DNA from 3 places in the Pantoea sp. SGAir0184 genome. Region 2 is predicted to be linked to each of the others. Evidence: riboswitches for the same ligand, from Rfam matches in the RefSeq annotation. Region 2 holds a riboswitch; each other region holds the start of a gene.
What was found. A riboswitch is a leader RNA that binds a small molecule or an ion and turns the genes downstream of it on or off. The one in region 2 is predicted to bind thiamine pyrophosphate.

Region 1 (6,746 bases), on a different contig from region 2:
CGGTGTGATTGCTGAATTTCATTGCGTTTCTCCACGCCCGCTCAGTCAAGATAGGGCGCATAGTGTTCAGCGGCGGTTTCCGCCGCCTGTTCGATTTCGCACAGGGTAACCAGATCCAGCAGGCTAAAGCGGCCATCGTGATGCCAGCCCGCCTCCGGTGAAGTCATGTTACCCAGCGCCGTGATGCGCGTGACGCCCGCCGCCCCGAGTTGCGCCGCCAGCCGAAACAGCACCTCGGGCGCGGCCGCGAGGCCAACGCTTTGCAGATACGCGCGCTGCGCGGCTACCCAGCTTACCGTCTCCTCCAGCGTATCCACGGCAATCACCTTCAGCGTGCGCCCGAGCGCGCCCGGTTGTAACGGCTCCGGCTTATCGACGTACACCACCGCCCAGGCATCGTGCTCATCACCGTACAGCGTGCGGTCACCGCTCAGCGCACGCATTTCCTCCACGTTGCGCCACGCGGCCACAGCCTGACTTTCACCCAGCGTCAGCGTCGCGCGCGGATAGCGCTGTGCCAGCGCGGCAAGTTCATGGGCGAGGTAAGCAGCAAACTCCTGCGGCGACACCCGGCCACCGCGCTCAATAAACAGCGCCTGCGGCGAGTAACAGCCGGCCTGGTCATAGCGCATCACATCGTAAGCCACCTGACGCGCCAGCGCCGGACCGCGCCGCACGTCCAGCGCCGAGCGCGCCACCATGCCAAAACTGATTTTGTGGCCATGCGGCAGAAAGCGCGTGGCTGGCGGCAGACGCCGCTGCATCGCCGTCAGCGCGGCTTCTCCGCCATAAGCCATCACCACGTCTGCCTGGCGGAACCACTGCTGCTCAGTGCGTTCATCACCGCCCTGCCACCATACGACGGCCAGACAGTCGCCCAGCTGCGGATCGATCTCCGCCAGCAGCTGGGCGAACCAGCCCGCCATCAGCGGCTCAGCGCTCGCCACCTTGCCCACGCTTCCCGCCTTCACCAGCAGGCCGGCAATCAGGCTCCACAGCGGCAAACCCGGCACATTGCCGGCCCAGATCTGCAGCAACAGCTGCGGACCAAACGCGCGGACAAAGCCGCCTTTTGGCCGCGGCTGAAAATCGTCCAGCATCTGCACGTTGCCGAATTCCTCCGCCAGAAAACGCCGCAGCTGCGGTTCACGAAAGGTTTTGAGATAGCCGGTTAAACCGAGCCGCAGCATGTCGGCGTCATAGCCGGTAACCAGCGGCAGCAACCGCTCCGCCTGCTGGCGCACCGGGTGCGAACGGTCAAGCAGGCGCGCGATGGCTTCATCAATCAACGCGGTGATGCGCGCTACGCTCAGGGTGTGCAGGTAGCGGCGCGCGTTATCGCGTACGCTGGCCGCCAGCGTGGCAATCTGCGCCTCGGACAGCACCGGCACACACACTTCCAGCGCGCTGCCCTGCTGGCCAAAGTGCAGGCTGTGCCACGCCACCTCGCTGTGGCGGATGCCCGGCAGATGTCCGGCATACACTTTCATGCCCGTGCCTGCGCGGCAGCGAGAAACGATTCCATCGCCAGCGAGCAGCCTTTGGCATCCGCGCCCGCGACGCGCCCCAGCAGCTGAAACCCGCCGGGCACCATCACGCCGGCATCTTCGGTCAGAATGGCGGAAACAGAATTGAAATGGGCGAGATCGTGATGCACCAGTACGCCTGTCTCACCTTCCGGCACCTCCGCACCGGTCAGCGGGTTGACCACGCGCGTGCGGATCCAGTGCGGTCCGGATTTCACCGGCGGGCAGATTTCATTGCCGGAATCGTAAAACTGCGTGCTGAGTTCAGTCATGCCGTACATATTGATGCAGTGCGAACGCGGAACGCCGAGCGTCTGCTGCAGCACGCTATAAAACGCCTCCGCCGCCACTTCACGCGACTGGCCCTTAAAACCCCCGGTGTCGAGGATGCGGCTGCCCGGCGGCAGCCTGAAACGCCGCTGCTGACGCGCCAGTTCGTCCAGCAGGTGGACAAAACTGTAGCTGGCACCCAGCAGGGCATAGGGTTGGCCGCTGGCCTGCGCCTGCTCCAGCGCGGCGATCAGACGAGGCAGTTTCAGCCCCTGCGCATCCACCATCACTTCGCTGTCTTGCGTGCCACATTCTTGCATCGCCAGCGTCAGATAATGGGCCAGCGAAGAGTTGGGCAGCTCGCTGCTGTGCGGAAACAGGATCGCCATCGGCAGGCGCGGATATCCGGCCATAAAGCGCTGGCGGAAATTGATCAGCATCGAGCGATCGTAAACCGCCAGCGTCGGGTGATAGCTGCGCCCCCGGCCGGTCCCCGTGGTGCCGCTGGTCATAAAGATGTGGGGAATCTCCGCCACCGGACGGCAGCTCAGCGTCAGATCTTTAAACGCCGTAATCGGCACCGCCGGAATCTGCCGCCACTGTTTGACCGTCAGCGGCGTGCGGCCGCGCTGGCGGGCGAAGCGGGCGTAAGGAAGATTGTGTTCGAATTGCCACGCGAACAGCTGCAGCGCCAGCTGGTTGAAATCCGCTTCCGTGGTTTCTTCGCGCTGCATAAACGCCAGCAGCGCGGCGATGATTGACGCTTCGGTCATGAAGGTGCCCTCTTTGGACTGCGGCATAACGGCCAGCCAGGGCCTGAGAAATGCGCAGGATTCGCAGAAAGGCGCAAAGAGGGAATGAGGGCGTGCAGTGACCCTGGTTCCACATCCCTACGCCGGTATTAGCCGGATCAGGTTCAGAGGGTCACTACGTTGCCGGCCGTGACAGCCGCGCGGGTAGAATCTCAGCCCTCTAACAGGGCACCCCTTGGAACAAGCTGCATTCTGGGGTCGGAACGGAGGGCGTGTCAAGGCGGGAAGGCGCAGAACCCCCCGCTTCAGCAACGCGATTATTAACGCGCAATATCACTCACAGGAACGCGATCAGCCCGGCTGACGCAGGCAAAGCGATCGCTGAGCAGCGGATAGTTTTGCGCATCCGGCAGTTCAAAGTGCCACCATTCGGTGGGCATGCCGACAAAACCGCCGCCGAGCATGATGGCGTTCAGCAACAGGCGATGGCGCTGCGCCTGCTGCGGCACGTTGGGATGGAACGGGTGCGACTCAGCAGACATGTCGTCAAACCCGGTCCCCATCTCCAGAATGTTGCCCGACTCATCCACCAGCGTCACATCGATCGCCACGCCACGGCTGTGATTCGAGCCCCGCGTCGGTGGCACCACATAATCCGCGTCGGGACAGGCATCCCACAAGTGCCACTGCGCCTGCTGCGGACGATACGCGTCCAGCACCAGCAGGCGAAATTCCGCCAGCTGGGCGATATCGCAGCTGCGGCGCAGCGCGGCGGCGGCATCCGGATGCAGCAGCGCCTGCGCGTCGCGATAAATGGCATACCCGGCGATGTTATCGGCGGTGGCGTATTTTAGATCAAACATCAGGCCCGGCAAGGTGGCAGCCAAATCGATTAATTCAACGTCCTGCACTGTACATCATCCTGTTTATTGTTAGCCGGCAGCGTAAACGGCTGGCGCGGCAGCGTGGTGAGTCGCTCTGCGCCCTGTGCCGTGACGCGCACGGTTTCACTGAAGGCGAGGCCCTGCGCTGAAATATACATGTGAAATACCATGTTTTCCTCCAGTAACCACGGCGCCTGAGGATGAAAACAGCAGCTGAAATCGCTCGGACGCGGGGTGCGCGTATACAGACCCAGCGCATAACCAGTGATGTTGCTGTAATCCTCACGCAGCCCGGCGCTAAGCACCGCCTCGCGCGCGACGGCATCCACCGTGCAGGCCGCAACGCCCGGCTTCATCGCCCGTAGCTGGCGATCCTGAATGGCGATCAGCTGTTGTGCCAGCGCCGCGCGCGCCGCAGAGCTTTCACCGACAATCAGCGGACGCATCAGCCGCGCGCTGTAGTGCCGCACTTTTGGGATCAGCTCAACGTGCAGCACATCGCCCGCTTGCAGACGCTGCTCATGGCCGCTGGCATGCAAAAATCCGTTGTCGCCGCTGGCGATAACAATCGGTCCGGTTTCACCGCTGTCAGCACCGAGCCGCAGAAATTGTGCCGCCGCCAGCGCGGCGACATCTCGCACACGCCAGCCGCCCTGCACCTGCGCACTCAGCTGGGCCAGCGTGGCATCGGCAATGCTGGCGGCCTGGCGTAAGCTGGCGATTTCAGCCTGAAATTTAACGCTGCGCAACCGGTCGCTGATGCCGCTGACATCACACCAGCGCACCCCGGGCAGATGGCGCGCCAGCTGCTGCCAGCTGTGTACCGTCATGCCGTAGGATGCATAATCCGCGCCCAGCCGCGCCCGCTGATAGCCGCGCCGCGTCAGGCTCTGCGCCACCGCCAGCCACGGATCGTCTTCATCACGGTACGCGTCAATCGCCAGCTGCGGTGACTGCGCGCGGCACGGCGCGGCATCCAGCTGGCGCAGCACCATCCACGGTTCGTCCTGCAACGGCACCAGACAGGCACGATAACGCGTTTCCGACACGGTATAACCGGTTAACCATGCCAGCAGTTCGCCATGATCGATCAGCATCACCTCAATGTCGGCGGCGAGCATGGCGCTGCGCAGCCGTGACAGCGCGTCGGCGATCATGACGCCGGTTCAACCGGCTGGCAGATGTCGAGGATCGCCAGCAAATAGATACGCACCATATCGAGAAATTCACTGATCTCAACGCGCTCGTCCGGCATGGTGTTGTACTTGCCGCCGGGCCCGCACACGATGCCCTCCATACCCGCATGCTGATACAGGTGCGCCGCATCGGTACCGTAGAAGGCGGGCGGCGTGATCACCCCGGTGGGCTGCGGCGTACCGCGCACAGTCTGCCAGCCGCGATTGACCGCTTTAACGATTGGTGATTCCGGCGACACCTCAAACGGCAGCATGGTGGGTTTATCGCGCAGGCCGTCATCGAACAGCTGTGCCTGCAGGCCCGGATAGCGCTGGCACAGTGCATCCAGCAGGGCCTGCAGATCGGCCAGCACGCCGTCCACCGTTTGCCCCGGCGCAAAGCGGGCGGAGCCTTTCAGGCGGACAAAATCCGCGACCTGCGGCGGCCGCCACTCCTGCAAATCACGCCCCAGCGCACCGTGTACGGTGCCAATATGGCCACGGTTAATTTTGCGGTGTTCTGCGCTTTTCGCTCCGCTGAAGGTGATGTTATTGATCTGCGGAATCAGTTCGACCGCCGCCGCAATCGCGTCTACCGCCTCCTCACGCTTTGACAGATGGCGCGTATCGCCGGTCAGTTCAATGGTGAACATCAGCGAGCCGGCATGCATGGTCAGCGCCTGTAAATCCGTGGGTTCGGCATTGATGAAATAGTCGGCGCGTACACCCTGCTCAATGGCGGCCAGCGTACCGATGCCGCCCTGTAACTCGCCGACCACATAAGTGAGGATCACGTCACCCCTGAGCTTCACGCCGGCATCAATCAACGTCTTTAGCGCGCAGAAATAGGCGGCATCGCCCGCTTTCATGTTAGAAACGCCGATGCCGTAAATAAACTGATCGTCGATTTTCCCCGCCCACGGATCGACGGTCCAGCCTTCGGTGACCGGGTTAGTATCAAGATGACCGTTGAACAGCAGGCTGTGGCCGCCTCCGCTGCCGGCCAGCCGCCCAATAGCGTTCAGCCGATCGCCGGCCACCGGCTGCAGTTCCGTCTCCAGCCCGAGCTGCGCCATCTGTTCTGCCATATAGCGGGCTAATTCGCGTTCGCCCTCGGTGGCACTGTAACTTTTGTGCTGCACCATTTTTGCCAGGAAAGCGAGGCAGTATTCACGATCGATGTGATGAATTAACTGTTCAGGGTTCATGCGTTTCTCGTTATGCCACGGATTGGGTCAGATCAGGGATGTGCACGGCATCAAGCAGTGCACGGGTGTAAGGATGCTGTGCCTGCGCCCGCATATTCTCGCCGGGCAGCACTTCCACCACATCACCGCGATACATCACCGCCACGCGATGCGCGATCTGGCGGATGAGATTGAGATCGTGGGTGATGAACAGATACGCCGTGCCGTAGCGACGGCGCAGCTCCAGCAGCAGCTCGATAATGGTGGCCTGCACCGACACATCGAGCGCCGCCGTGATTTCATCGCAAATCACCAGGTCCGGCGGGTTAGCGAAGGCGCGCGCAATCGCCACGCGCTGCTTTTGCCCCCCCGACAGCGCGTGCGGATAGCGGCTGGCAAATTCCGCGGGCAGCCGCACTTCCTGCAGCAGACGCGCCACCGCCTGCGCCTCGCTTTCTCCCGGTGGCAGTCCATACAGCCGCAGCGGACGGGCGATAATTTCGCCGACGGTCATGCGCGGATTGAGTGACGCATCCGGATGCTGAAAAATCATCTGCACGCGGCGGCGATACGCCGGGTCCATTTGCGCGCGGCCATATAACGTCGCGCCGCAGAAGTCGATGCTGCCAGTGAACGGCACCAGACCCGTTATCGCCTTGCCGAGTGAAGATTTACCCGAACCGGACTCGCCGACCACGCCGAGAATTTCGCCCTGATGCACCGTCAGCGAAACCGCATTGGCGGCCCGCGTCGTGTTCGCCTCCCGTTTCAACAGCCGATCGAGCACGCCGTGCTGGCCATAATCAATCGTTATCGCCTGCAGGCTGAGCAGCGGCTGACTGCCGGCCGCATCCGCGACCAGCCGATGCTGCGGATCCGGCACCGCGGCAATCAGTTTGCGCGTATACGGATGCGCGGGCGCGCTGAACAGCGTGCGCGTCGCGGCCTGCTC
Region 2 (6,746 bases):
GGCAGCGGCATGCCGGACCTGACCCAGCCGACGCTCAAGCCGCTGTGGAAAATCATGGGCCGCATGGCGCAGAAGCAGGACATTGATCAGCTCAACTATGACAGCCTGCTCGGCGTGGCAGCGCTGCGCGAGCAGATTGCGCGGCTGACAATTGACAGCGGCTGTCAGCTGACGGCGGAAGAAATTGTCATCACCACCGGTTGCCATGAAGCACTGTCGGTGTCGATTCGCGCCGTGTGCGAGCCAGGCGATATCATTGCCGTCGAGTCGCCGGCGTTTCACGGCACCATGCAGACACTGCGCGGTCTGGGCATTCGCGCCATTGAAATCCCTACCGATGCGGTCAGCGGGATCAGTCTTGAGGCGCTGGAGCTGGCGTTTGAGCAGTGGCCAATCAAAGCGGTAGTGGTGGTACCCAACTGCAATAATCCGCTCGGATTTATCATGCCGGAAACGCGTAAGCGCGCGCTGCTGACGCTGGCGCAGCGCTTTGACGCGGCGATCATTGAAGATGATGTTTACGGCGAGCTGGCGTGGGAGTATCCGCGTCCGATCACCATCAAATCGCTGGATATGGATGGCCGCGTGCTGCTGTGCAGTTCGTTTTCCAAAACCCTGGCGCCCGGCTTGCGCGTGGGCTGGGTCGCGCCGGGACGCTATCGCGATCGCGTACTGCACATGAAATATATTGGCACCGGTTCGACGGCAACGCAGCCGCAGTATGCGGTCGCGGAGTTTATTCGTCAGGGCCATTACCTGCCGCATTTGCGCCGCATGCGTCAGGTGTATCAGCGTAACTATGAGACGTTCAGCTGCTGGGTGCGCCACTATTTTCCCTGCGGCATTTGCGTCTCGCGGCCGCAGGGCAGTTTCCTGATGTGGATTGAGCTGCCGGAAGCCTTCGATGCGGTGCGGCTGAATGCGGAGCTGCGGGAGCTGAAAATCCAGGTGGCGGTCGGTTCGCTGTTTTCGGCGGCGGGTAAATATCGCAACTGCCTGCGCCTCAATTATGGTCTGCCAATGAATGAGCAAACCGAGCAGGCGATTGCCAGCCTCGGCGCAGCCGTGGAGCGTGCCATGCAGGCCTGCAGTGCGGAAACGCGCCATATCACCTCCCTGACAGAATAACGGTGGAAAGGCAGGGCCGGACAGAGAGTCGGGGAAGCCAGCCCTGGCCCGCTGCAAGCGACAGCGGGCAGGCTCACTTTAGCGCTTGTCCCCGGTCGCGCCAGCCCTGACTGCTGCCGTTTGCGCACCGTATTCGCGGATTTTTAGCGCCGTTGCAGTCAGTTACAACCCTTTTGCGACATGCTCTGGGGATTCCACCAGCGCCAGCAGCTGGTGGGTGGCCGCCTGCCAGTCTTCCGCCTGGGTAATCGCGCTGACCACGGCAATGCTGCCGACGCCAGTCGCCAGCACCTCCGGCACGCGTGCCAGCGAAATGCCGCCAATCGCTACGGTGGGAATGTGCTGCAGCCGCGCCAGATGGCGCTTCAGCTCGGCAATGCCCTGTGGCGCAGAGGGCATCTCTTTGGTTTGTGTCGGAAAGATGTGCCCGAGCGCAATATAGGACGGACGCAGCGCCAGCGCGCGATCCAGCTCGGCGTCATCGTGTGTCGACAGACCCAGGCGTAAGCCGGCGTGGCGGATAGCATCCAGGTCGGCCACATCCAGGTCCTCCTGACCAAGATGCACACCATAGGCGTTGTACTTAATCGCTAAGCGCCAGTAATCGTTGATAAACAGCCGCGCGCCGTACTGTTTGCCCAGGGCGATGGCATCGCGAACTGCGGCTTCAATCTGGCGATCATCGCCATCTTTGATGCGCAGCTGGAGGGTGCGCACGCCGGCTGCCAGCAGGCGTTCAATCCACAACACGCTGTCGACAACCGGATAGAGCCCCAGTTTTGGCGCGGTGGCAGGGAAGGCTTCAGTCATCATTTTTCCTCTTTCAGGGCATCGGCGGCGTGATACAGCTCGCCGCCACGGCTACGGAAGGCATCGGACATTTGCGCCATGCCCAGCGCTATCGGCTGGGCTTCCGCCTGCTGGCGGGCGGCAAATTCGCGCACTTCCTGGGTGATTTTCATTGAACAGAATTTGGGGCCGCACATGGAACAGAAGTGGGCCACTTTGCCGGATTCCTGCGGCAGAGTTTCGTCGTGATAGGCCCGCGCGGTATGCGGGTCGAGCGCCAGATTAAACTGATCTTCCCAGCGGAACTCAAAGCGAGCTTTCGACATGGCGTTGTCGCGGATCTGCGCGCCGGGATGGCCTTTAGCCAGATCGGCAGCGTGCGCGGCGATCTTGTAGGTAATCAGCCCCTGCTTAACATCCTCTTTATTCGGCAGGCCAAGGTGCTCTTTCGGCGTGACGTAGCACAGCATCGCGCAGCCAAACCAGCCGATCATGGCGGCGCCAATCCCGGAGGTGAAATGATCGTAGCCCGGCGCGATATCGGTCGTCAGCGGGCCCAGCGTATAAAACGGCGCTTCATGGCAGTGTTCCAGCTGCTCGGTCATATTGCGGCGGATCATCTGCATCGGCACGTGACCGGGGCCTTCAATCATGACCTGCACATCATATTGCCAGGCGATTTGCGTCAGCTCGCCTAAGGTACGCAGTTCGGCAAACTGGGCTTCGTCGTTGGCGTCCTGAATCGAGCCGGGACGTAAACCATCACCGAGCGACAGCGCGACATCATAGGCGGCGCAGATTTCACAGATTTCGCGGAAATGCTGGTAGAGGAAGTTTTCCTGATGATGTGACAGGCACCACTTCGCCATGATGGAGCCGCCGCGCGACACGATGCCGGTCAGCCGTTGTGCGGTCATCGGCACATAGCGCAGCAGCACGCCCGCGTGAATGGTGAAGTAATCAACGCCCTGCTCAGCCTGTTCCAGCAGGGTATCGCGGAAAATGTCCCAGTTAAGATCTTCTGCAATACCGTTGACCTTTTCCAGCGCCTGATAGATTGGCACCGTGCCGATCGGCACCGGACTGTTGCGCAAAATCCACTCGCGCGTTTCATGGATATAGCGGCCGGTCGACAGATCCATCACGGTATCTGCCCCCCAGCGCGTGGCCCACACCAGTTTTTCCACTTCCTCTTCAATCGACGAACTTACCGCCGAGTTGCCGATGTTGGCGTTGACCTTCACCAGAAAATTGCGGCCGATGATCATCGGCTCCGATTCGGGGTGATTGATGTTGGCAGGAATGATGGCGCGGCCGCTGGCCACTTCGGCGCGTACGAATTCGGCGCTGATATTCTCTGGCAGCTGCGCACCAAAGCCGTGGCCGGCGTGCTGCTGCAACAGCGTTGCACTGCGGATACGCTCACGTCCCATGTTTTCGCGCAGCGCGATAAACTCCATCTCCGGCGTGATGATGCCCTGACGCGCATAATGCAGCTGCGTGACGCGGCGACCCGCTTTGGCACGGCGCGGCAGCGGCAGGTGTTCAAAACGCAGATGATCCAGCCCGTCATCTGCCAGCCGCTGCTGACTGTAGCTTGAGCTGAGTGCGCTGATGGTTTCGCTGTCGTTGCGTTCGGCAATCCAGCCGGCGCGTAATTTTGCCAGACCCTGATGCACATTAATGGTCGCGTGGGGATCGCCATAGGCACCGGCAGTGTCATACACCGGTATCGGTTCATTTTCTGCGTATTGCGGATGATCTTTGCTGCCGCCGGTGTGCGTCGGGCTGAGCTGAATTTCGCGCATCGGGACGCGGATATCCGCGCGGCTGCCGCTGATCCAGATACGTTTGGAGTTAGGGAAGGCGGTTCCCTGGAGCGAATCGATAAATTTTTGCGCCTGCGCGCGTTGTTCACGACGTGAGGTTTTAGCATCAGACATAGCAAGTTTCCTGAAAACAAGGGGAAGCTGCTTGTCCGGAGTCCGGAAGGAGTAACAGAAACGGTGCGGGCGCCTGACTGCACCGTGCTGATCACATCTACTCTTGTTCCCTTCGCAGGTACTAACCTGATCAGGTTCCGCGGATCCCGAATTAACGGTCTCAGCCCCTAAGGGCACTCCGACAAGTTTACGTTTTACGCGATAAGCGACTTTACTGACTGTTGCACGCTGCGCTTATATCGCAAAGTTTGATTGTGTATTGTCGTTAAAAAAGACAATAAAAAAGCCCATTCAGCATAAAAGGGCTTTTCCTGAATAACAAGTCTTTTACAACTGCAGCGGTTCAGGCCGGACGAGCAATGGTGCTGTCATTGGCCACCGGCGGGCGCGCCAGCTGGTTATCCCAGGCGAGCTGAATCAGTTTGTCTTCCAGCGTAAAGCGTGACTCCAGCGCTTCGCCCACTTCTGACAGCGCCTGCTGGAAATCCACGCAGTTGTCGTCATTAATGGCCTGTTGCAGATGGCTGTCATACAGTTGCATCAGACGTTCAGTATTGCCTTCCAGCGCCGGATAGATCTGCGCCGCCGCAATCATCGGGCTGTCGCCGGACATCTCGCTGATGATGCGCTCGTAAACGCTGAAGTGGCCGGTAGAGAGATAGTCCACCAGACGATGGCAAAACGCATCCAGCGCCTGTTCATCCAGCGCGGTCAGCGCTTCTTTGTTCGGCTTCATGCCAATTAACTCGTAATAGGTGACGAGCAGCTGTCGACGGGCGCGCAACCATGAGTCGACTAATTCATTACCGCCACCTACACGCTCGGTCAGGTTATCTAACTGGGTAAGCATACGGGGCTCCAGGTGAGTTATAGTTGTTTATTACACACTTAACATCAGGATTTCAGCGTGCCATTTGACGCTAAGGACAACGATTAAGATGCAACGTGAGATCTCAAGCGTAGACGCTGGCTGGTGGATTGTCAGCTCTGCGCAGAAACTTTGGTTGCCGCAAGGCGAGTTGCCGCATGGCTTATCCGGCGAGTTTGGCCTGACCGGCAGCAGCGGCAGAGTGATTGGCGAGTGGCAGGGCGAAAACGTCTGGCTGGTATGCGAAGCGCGTCCGGACAATATGGCCTCGGTGCGCCAGCTGATTGACGAAGATGTCGGTCTGTTTCAGCTCGCCGGGCGCGGCGTGCAGCTGGCAGAGTTCTACCGTTCGCATCGCTGGTGCGGCTATTGCGGTCATGAGATGCAGCACAGCAAGCGCGAATTTGCCTGCCTGTGCAGCCACTGCCGCGAGCGCTACTACCCGCAAATCGCCCCCTGCATCATTGTGGCGATTCGTCGCGGTGAGGAGATCCTGCTGGCAAACCATGCGCGCCATCGCAACAGCATCTACACCGTGCTGGCCGGTTTTGTTGAAGTCGGCGAAACGCTGGAGCAGGCGGTGGCCCGTGAGGTGATGGAAGAGAGCAACGTGCGGGTAAAAAATGTGCGTTACGTAACTTCGCAGCCGTGGCCGTTCCCGCACTCGCTGATGATGGCGTTCATGGCGGAGTACGATGGCGGCGAGCTGCAGCACGATGGTAAAGAGCTGCTGGATGCTGGCTGGTATCGCTACGACGATCTGCCCCTGTTGCCGCCGCCGGGCACCGTGGCGCGCCGGCTGATTGAAGATACGGTTGCGCTGTGTCGCGCCAGCGCGGCGTGAAAATGCTACACTGCCGGCCTTAGCATGAGAGAGCCCATTATGAGTGAACTGAAGAACGATCGTTATCTGCGCGCCCTGTTACGCCAGCCGGTGGATATCACCCCGGTATGGATGATGCGACAAGCCGGGCGTTACCTGCCGGAATACAAAGCCACGCGCGCTGAGGCCGGTGATTTTATGTCGCTGTGTAAGAACGCGGAGCTGGCGTGCGAAGTCACCCTGCAGCCGCTGCGCCGCTATGCGCTGGATGCCGCGATCCTCTTCAGCGATATCCTGACCATTCCGGATGCGATGGGCCTGGGGCTCTACTTTGAGACCGGCGAAGGCCCGCGTTTCTCTCACCCCATCGCCTGCCGTGCCGATGTGGATAAACTACCGGTGCCGGATCCGGAGCAGGAGCTGGGTTACGTGATGAATGCGGTGCGCACCATCCGTCATAACCTCAAGGGCGAAGTGCCGCTGATCGGTTTCTCCGGCAGCCCGTGGACGCTGGCAACCTACATGGTAGAAGGCGGCAGCAGCAAGGCTTTCACCAAAATCAAGAAGATGATGTACGCCGAGCCGCAGACGCTGCACGCGCTGCTGGATAAGCTGGCAGAGAGCGTGATCCTTTACCTCAACGCGCAGATTAAAGCGGGTGCGCAGTCGGTGATGGTGTTTGATACCTGGGGCGGCGTGCTGACCGGGCGCGACTATCGCGAATTCTCGCTCTATTACATGCACAAAATCGTCGACAGCGTGCTGCATGAGAACGAAGGACGACGCGTGCCCATCACCCTGTTTACCAAGGGCGGCGGCCAGTGGCTGGAAGAGATGGCGGCCACCGGCTGTGATGCGCTGGGTCTTGACTGGACCACCGATATTGGCGAAGCGCGGCGCCGCGTGGGCGATAAAGTCGCGCTGCAGGGCAACATGGATCCGTCTATGCTGTATGCACCCCCTGCACGAATTGAGCAGGAAGTGGCGGGGATTCTGGAAGGCTTTGGCGCAGGCGAAGGCCACGTCTTCAACCTCGGTCACGGGATTCATCAGGATGTTCCGCCAGAGCACGCTGGCGCGTTTGTGGAGGCGGTGCATCGGCTATCACGACCATATCATCAGGGATAAGCATGGATTTAGCCGCACTACGACAGCAACAGGTACAGCTCGCCGCCAGCGTGGTGCGGCAGGATGA
Region 3 (6,746 bases), on a different contig from region 2:
CTGCAAAGCCTGCTGCGCCGCCACAGCTTTGCTGCGACCCACATCCTGCAGGGTGAACAGCGTCTGGCGATGCAGGTTATGCAGCGCGACCTGATCATCATCGTACAGGCACAGCTGACCGACGCCCGCGCCCGTCAGCTGAGGCAGCAGCGTGGCGGCCAGCCCACCGGCACCGGCTACCAGCACGCGGGCGCGAGCCAGTTTCTGCTGCCCGACGACGCCAATTTCCGGCAGCATCATCTGGCGTTGGTAGCGTTCCATTGCGCGCTCCTTAGTTCAGGTTAGCGAGGCCGAAGATCGGCGTTGAGGCCACGGCCATATCACGCTTCTCCATCAGCCCGGCATCGCGCGCGCCCTGCCCGGCGGCGATCGCCTGGCTGAACGCGCGCGCCATCGCCACCGGATCGCCCGCTTTCGCCACGGCGGTATTGAGCAGGATGGCATCGAAGCCCATCTCCATAGCCTGCGCTGCCTGTGACGGTGCGCCGATGCCGGCATCAATGATCAGTGGAATATCGCTGAACCAGGCTCGCATCGCCCGCAGCCCGTCAATATTTCGCAGTCCCTGGCCGGAGCCGATGGGCGCGCCCCACGGCATCAGCAGTTCACAGCCGGCGGCCAGCAGTTTTTCACCGACAATCAGATCCTCCGTGGTGTAGGGAAACACCTGGAAGCCGTCGGCGCACAGAATGCGTGCCGCTTCGACCAGCGCGAACGGATCGGGCTGCAGCGTGTCGGCATGACCAATCACTTCCAGCTTGATCCACGGCGTGTTAAACAACTCGCGCGCCATGTGCGCGGTGGTGACGGCCTCTTTGACCGTGTGGCAGCCAGCGGTATTGGGCAGCACGCGCACATTCAGGCCCGTCAGCAGCTCGCGAAAAGCCGCGCCCGCCGTGCCTTCGCGGCGCAGGCTGACAGTGATAATTTCACTGCCGGATGCGGCGATCGCCTGCTGCAAAATCGCCGGTGAAGGGTAGCCTGCGGTGCCGAGCAGCAAGCGTGACTGCGGTGTAAAATCGTAAAACATCGCTCAGCCTCCCTGCATCGGTGACAGGACTTCCAGCTGCCAGCCTTCCTGCAACTGCAGGCTGGCATACTGACTTTTCGGCACAAAATCGCCATTGCAGGCGGTGGCAACACAGACCGCATCGATTTGCTGTTCGATCAGCAATTCGCTGAGGCTGCTGGCCTCAGTGCTGATGGTGCGGCCGTTAAGCTGAATATTCATGGCTAACCTCCCCGGACAGGCGCTGCATCAGCTGTTCTGCCATCATTGGTGCCAGCAGAAAACCGTGACGATACATGCCGTTAAGATAAAAAATACCGTTGTGATAGTGGATTTCCGGCAGATTAGCCGGCCATGCCGGACGCAGACCGCTGCCGCTTTCGTTGACGCGCGCTTCCGCCAGCGCCGGGTGCAGGGTGTAGGCCGCGCTGAGCAGTTCCATCATGGCGCGCGCGCTGATAGCGCTGGCATCGTCGCTTTCGATCATGGTGGCGCCGAGCATGAAGTGGCCGTCGCGACGCGGCACCAGATAACAGGGAAAACGCGGATGGAGCAGACGAATCGGCCGGGAAAATGACACCTCATGACTCTGCAGGATCAGCATTTCCCCACGCACCGCGCGCAGGCCGGAGAGCTGCGCTCTGGCATGGATACCGCGACAGTCGATGATCCGGCCCGATGGCTGGCGCGCATCAAAGCGGACGCCGCGCTGCAGCAGTTTGTCACGCAGTTCAGCCAGCGCACGGCGCGGATCGAGATGTGCTTCGCGCGGGAAAAACAGTCCGCGCGCAAACCGGTTTTCCAGCGCCGGTTCAAGCGACGCCGGATCAACCCATTGATGCGCCGTCGTCATGCGCGCGAAGCGGTTTAACTCCGGGTTATCACGCGGCGGTGCCAGCACTAACGTACCCTGATGCACCACGCTGCTGACGCGCGTTTGCCACCATGCCGCAGCATGCTGGCCGAGGGTAATTACGTCGGCTGGCGCGCTTTCAGCTTCACACCACGGCGCCAGCATGCCACCGGCAAACCACGAGGCAGGCTGACGCGCTTCATCATCAATGACCTCGACGGTTTCGCCGCGCTCAGCCAGTAGCGTGGCAACACAAAGCCCGGACACGCCGCTACCGAGCACGCTCCAGCGGCTCATGAATCACGTTCCGGTAAATAATCTGGGAAATTCACATCGGCCTCTCAGTGATAACTGAGACCCGCAGATACAGGTGAAGGGAATCGACGCCAGCGATCGGGCTCGCCTTTGCGCCAGACGGCTTTGCACATGAGCCGTCAGTCTTCCTACGCCAGTATCAACTGGGTCAGGTTCAAAGGGTCGCTAAGCCGCGCAGTGCGCTATTAGCCTCTCAGTCTCTCAGGCGAGACTCCCCCGACGCGTCTATTTGTATTGCAGGCGCTGGCTGGCGTCAAGCAGCACGTTAACTGCGCTGCCCGCGTTGTGGATCAAAATTGCAACATATGGTATACCAGACGGATAGCGGGCAGATGATAAAAAAGACTTTTTTATTATTCACTTATAAATTTTTCAGCTAATCATGGAAGCATTATGAATAAGTTTCGTGTGGCTTTTATTAAAGCAGGATGGCATCAGGCGATCGTGAACAACGCGCTGGTGGGATTTGAGCAGGAACTGACCGAACAAGGCGTCGAAAATACATTAAAAAGCTATGACGTACCCGGCGCGTTTGAAATGCCGCTGCTGGCTAAACGCCTGGCCGAAACCGGCAAATTTGATGCGATTGTCTGCGCCGCGCTGGTGGTCGACGGTGGCATCTATCGCCATGACTTTGTCGCGCAGGCCGTCGTCGATGGCCTGATGAATGTACAGCTCGCCACCAATGTTCCGGTGTTTTCGGTATCACTCACTCCGCACAATTTTCAGCCGGTCGATGCGATTGAAGCGTTTTATACCGAACATTTTATTAAAAAAGGCAAAGAAGCCGCACGCGCCGCTCTGATGATTCATCAGCTACAGATCGATTAATATTTTTTAAGCGGTAGCGGTAATAATTGATGGCCGGATTAAATAAAGAAATTTCTGGCCGATGAATATTTCAACGCGGGGCTATTGACGGCAGGTTATGAAGTGAAATGATTTCGCCAGCATTCCGGCTGGCGAAATCCTGAGTAGCGGTGGAATTAACGGCTGACTTCGTGACCAATCAGGCCGCCGATAGCCGCGCCGCCGAGGGTACCGAAGGTGCTGCCGCCGGTCAGAACGGCGCCGCCTACCGCACCTACACCAGCGCCAATGGCGGTGTTGCGGCCACGATGAGACATGCCACAAGCCGTTACAGAAAAGGCTAAAACCAATACCACTGCGATATTAAAGCTGCGTTTTAAAACCATCAAAATCCTCATTACCATTAATTCTAATGGAATGTAATAGTGTTAACTTTGTTTGTTGTTTAGCCGCCAAATACCTGGCGTAGCGTGCTTATCCTGGAGGCAAATTTAAGGGGCTTTGCATTTTTGTGGAAGGTAAAAATTCCTATTTTATGCCGGACCTGCCAGGTGCTGGTTATTATTCGTACCTTAAGCCAAATAAAAAGGCATGGCGTGAAGGTTCACGCCATGCCTCGATGACTTACCGCGCAATGAATTAACGCTGCGGATGATTAACTTCTACTGGTCGTAAATCAAACACCAGCACTTCAGCATTGTTACCGTTGGCGAACTGCAGCGCCGTCTCATTGCGTACGCGCGCGCCGTCGCCGGCTTTGAAGCTCACGCCATTCACTTCAATGCTGCCGCGCGCCACGTGAATATAAGCATAGCGATCGTTAGCCAGTTCCAGCGTCTGCTGCTCAGCACCGTCAAACAGTCCCGCGTAAATACGCATATCCTGACGTACGCGCAGCGAGCCGTTGTCGCCTTGTGGCGAAACAATCAGGCGCAGCTGACCACGTTTGTCGGCCTCTGCCACTGACACCTGCTGGTAACCTGGCTCGGTACCGCGTTCTGCCGGCACAATCCAGATCTGCAGGAAGTGCACATTGTCCTGTTTCGAGTGGTTAAACTCGCTGTGCGTTACGCCGCTACCGGCGCTCATCAGCTGCACGTCACCGGGCACGATAACCGAACCGGTACCCATGGAATCTTTATGCTCCAGCGCGCCTTCCAGCACGTAAGAGATAATCTCCATGTTGTTGTGCGGATGCGCACCGAAACCGCGACCCGGTGCTACCTGATCATCGTTAATCACCAGCAGATCGGAGAAACCGGTCTGTTGTGGGTCCCAGTAGCTGGCAAACGAAAAGGTATGGCGTGAATGCAGCCAGCCGTGATCGCCTAAGCCACGTTGTTCGGACAGTCGTTGTTCAATCATGGTCTGCTCCTAAAATTTTTAGCTGGAGGGCGAAGGCCCTTCCCGTTGCTGACCAGTATACGTAAACTGATTTGCCCAACAATGCGCCTGTATGACAATGACTGTCACAGATAAGTGGACAATATGCAGATTGAAGATCTCCGAATTTACGTCGCCGTAATCAAAGCGGGCAACTTTACCGCTGCGGCTGAACAGCTGATGCTCTCCAAGCAGTACGTCAGCCGGCGCATCGCCGCGCTGGAAGAGTCACTCGGGGCGCGTTTGCTGAATCGCAATACGCGCAAACTGTCCGTTACCGACAACGGCCAGCTGTTTGCCCAGCATGCGCAGCGCATTCTGGATGATGTGCAGGAAGCCGAACTGGCGGTGTCTGGTCGTCGTCAGGTGCTGCGCGGCAGTTTTCGTCTCAGCGTGCCGATGTCGTTCGGCATCAGCCATCTTTCCCCTTATATCGCCGAATTCCTGAGCCAGCATCCCGGTATCCAGTTCCAGGTGGAACTGGCGGATCGGCATGTGGATATGGTTGGAGAGGGTTTTGATATGGCGATCCGCATCGGCACGCTGCCGGACTCCAGCCTGATCGCCAAACGGCTGGGCGAATTCCGCCGCGTGATCTGCGCCAGCCCGGCCTACCTGCAGGCCGCCGGCGCACCGCGTGAGCCGGAGGATCTACTGCAGCATCTCTGTCTGCGCTATGGACGTGAAAGCCAGACCGGCTGGGAGCTGTTTCAGGGCGACACGCGCAAAGTACTGGCGGTACAGGGACCGATGGTCAGCAATAACGGAGAAATGCTGCGTGATGCGGCCGTCGCCGGGCTGGGGCTGATCCTGCTGCCGGAGTTTATCGTGGCTCCGGCGCTGGCGCGAGGTGAGCTGGTGACGGTACTGGATGACTGGCATCCGGCCTCGCTGCACCTCAATGCGCTTTATCCGCAGCATCGCCAGCGCAGCGAGATCAATCGGGTATTCATGACGTTCCTGCAGGCAAAGCTGGCAGGCAAATGAATCAGCCCACTTCGCTGCCTATCGCAGCACGCAGTGCCGGTGCGGCTTCCCCGCTCATCGGGCTCACCAGTGCATAGTTATAGTGGCGATCGCTCCAGTATTGCGCCACCAGATTGTCCGCCTGGCGCGACCCCTTTTCCAGCCGCACGGTTTGCGGGCGGATGTACCAGCCAACGCGCGTACCGCTGGCGGTCTGATACAGCACCAGCGCCGAGGCGCCATGCTCATTCGCCATCAGGCGCGCGCCGATGAGCTGATAGCCAAAGCGCTCCAGATTGGGCGGCAGCGTACCGTTGATAAAATAGCGGCCCAGCCAGCTGGCCAGCTGTGTCGTCTGATGGGTGCTAATGTCCATCGTCGCCTGCTGCGCGCCATCGCCGAATAACCGGTAAGCCTGTACCGCATCCTCCATCGGTAACGGGTGATTCTGTAAGCGTTCAGTCATCTGCCAGCCGGACAGACTGCCGATCCCCAACGCCAGCACCAGCGAGCAGGCCAGCGCCAGCCGCTGATAACGCTGCCGCGCGCGCCGCTGGCGTAGCTGTGCCGGTTGCAGTGGCGTAAAGGCGGTTCGCGCCATGTTGCGCTGCAGGCTTTGTTGCAAGCGCAGCTTGTCCTGACGCCAGCCCTCAACCTGGGCGGCGATGTCAGGATGCTGCGCCAGCCAGACGCTGACGGCCTGATGGCTGGCGCTATCCAGTTCACCATCCAGCCAGGCGTGCAACTGGTTCTCATCGGGCGGGATATTCATTTTAATCTCCTCAACGTCACCGGGGCCGGCAGGCCTTCGGTCATATGCTGCAACTGTTTTCGCGCCCGCGACAACCGTGACATCACGGTGCCCAGCGGAATGTCCAGCGTGTCAGCCGCTTCCTGATAACGCATGCCTTCCACGTTAACCAGGAGCAGCAATGCGCGACTGTCAGACGGCAGACGGGCGAACAGCGCCAGCATCTCATCGGCGATGGCGTGATGCTCAGCCGACTCGGCAAAGGACTCGGCGCGGCTGAACAGCGTCATAATCGCCTGCCAGCGCTTACGGCGCCGTTCGCCATCAATGAACTGATGCCAGAGAATGGAAAATAGCCAGGCACGCAGACTGCGCGTGTCATCGCGCGCCGCGTCCAGTGCTTTGACCAGCGTGTTTTGTACCAAATCCTCAGCGGCCATGCGCTCACGCGTCAGCCCCAGCGCAAAACGCTGCAAATGCGGCAGTAATGCGCGGATTTCGTCATCGCTCAATGCAGACATTATTTTTGCTCTCGCACCCGGCGCAGGCCGGTCATGCTACTCAGCACGCCATCCCGTAAAATCAGACCATGCAGCAGCGCGGCAGCCAGATGGGCCAGGATCAGCGCGAACAGACTAAACGCCAGCAGCGAGTGTAAC

Region 1: it holds a riboswitch for thiamine pyrophosphate, as region 2 does, so the genes downstream of both, C1N60_RS20925 (LuxE/PaaK family acyltransferase) here and thiC (phosphomethylpyrimidine synthase ThiC) in region 2, are expected to answer to the same signal.
Region 3: it holds a riboswitch for thiamine pyrophosphate, as region 2 does, so the genes downstream of both, C1N60_RS21940 (FAD-dependent oxidoreductase) here and thiC (phosphomethylpyrimidine synthase ThiC) in region 2, are expected to answer to the same signal.

The regions. Positions count from the first base shown of each region.
Region 1 is NZ_CP028051.1:197,910-204,655, forward strand. It holds gene C1N60_RS20915 (SDR family oxidoreductase) at 1-22, opposite strand, end outside; gene C1N60_RS20920 (acyl-CoA reductase) at 42-1,490, opposite strand; gene C1N60_RS20925 (LuxE/PaaK family acyltransferase) at 1,487-2,596, opposite strand; TPP riboswitch at 2,665-2,794, opposite strand; gene ddpX (D-alanyl-D-alanine dipeptidase) at 2,869-3,411, opposite strand; gene C1N60_RS20935 (M24 family metallopeptidase) at 3,441-4,589, opposite strand; gene C1N60_RS20940 (M20 family metallopeptidase) at 4,586-5,815, opposite strand; gene C1N60_RS20945 (dipeptide ABC transporter ATP-binding protein) at 5,826-6,746, opposite strand, start outside.
Region 2 is NZ_CP028050.1:3,920,300-3,927,045, reverse strand. It holds partial or broken gene C1N60_RS18570 (PLP-dependent aminotransferase family protein) at 1-1,128, shown strand, start outside; gene thiE (thiamine phosphate synthase) at 1,291-1,938, opposite strand; gene thiC (phosphomethylpyrimidine synthase ThiC) at 1,938-3,860, opposite strand; TPP riboswitch at 3,951-4,051, opposite strand; gene C1N60_RS18555 (Rsd/AlgQ family anti-sigma factor) at 4,204-4,710, opposite strand; gene nudC (NAD(+) diphosphatase) at 4,799-5,572, shown strand; gene hemE (uroporphyrinogen decarboxylase) at 5,612-6,679, shown strand; gene nfi (deoxyribonuclease V) at 6,682-6,746, shown strand, end outside.
Region 3 is NZ_CP028051.1:391,826-398,571, reverse strand. It holds gene C1N60_RS21955 (HesA/MoeB/ThiF family protein) at 1-261, opposite strand, end outside; gene C1N60_RS21950 (thiazole synthase) at 272-1,030, opposite strand; gene thiS (sulfur carrier protein ThiS) at 1,034-1,231, opposite strand; gene C1N60_RS21940 (FAD-dependent oxidoreductase) at 1,215-2,159, opposite strand; TPP riboswitch at 2,286-2,405, opposite strand; gene C1N60_RS21935 (6,7-dimethyl-8-ribityllumazine synthase) at 2,571-3,008, shown strand; gene C1N60_RS21930 (glycine zipper 2TM domain-containing protein) at 3,164-3,373, opposite strand; gene C1N60_RS21925 (pirin family protein) at 3,627-4,352, opposite strand; gene C1N60_RS21920 (LysR family transcriptional regulator) at 4,476-5,357, shown strand; gene C1N60_RS21915 (anti-sigma factor family protein) at 5,359-6,108, opposite strand; gene C1N60_RS21910 (sigma-70 family RNA polymerase sigma factor) at 6,105-6,608, opposite strand; gene C1N60_RS21905 (cytochrome b) at 6,608-6,746, opposite strand, start outside.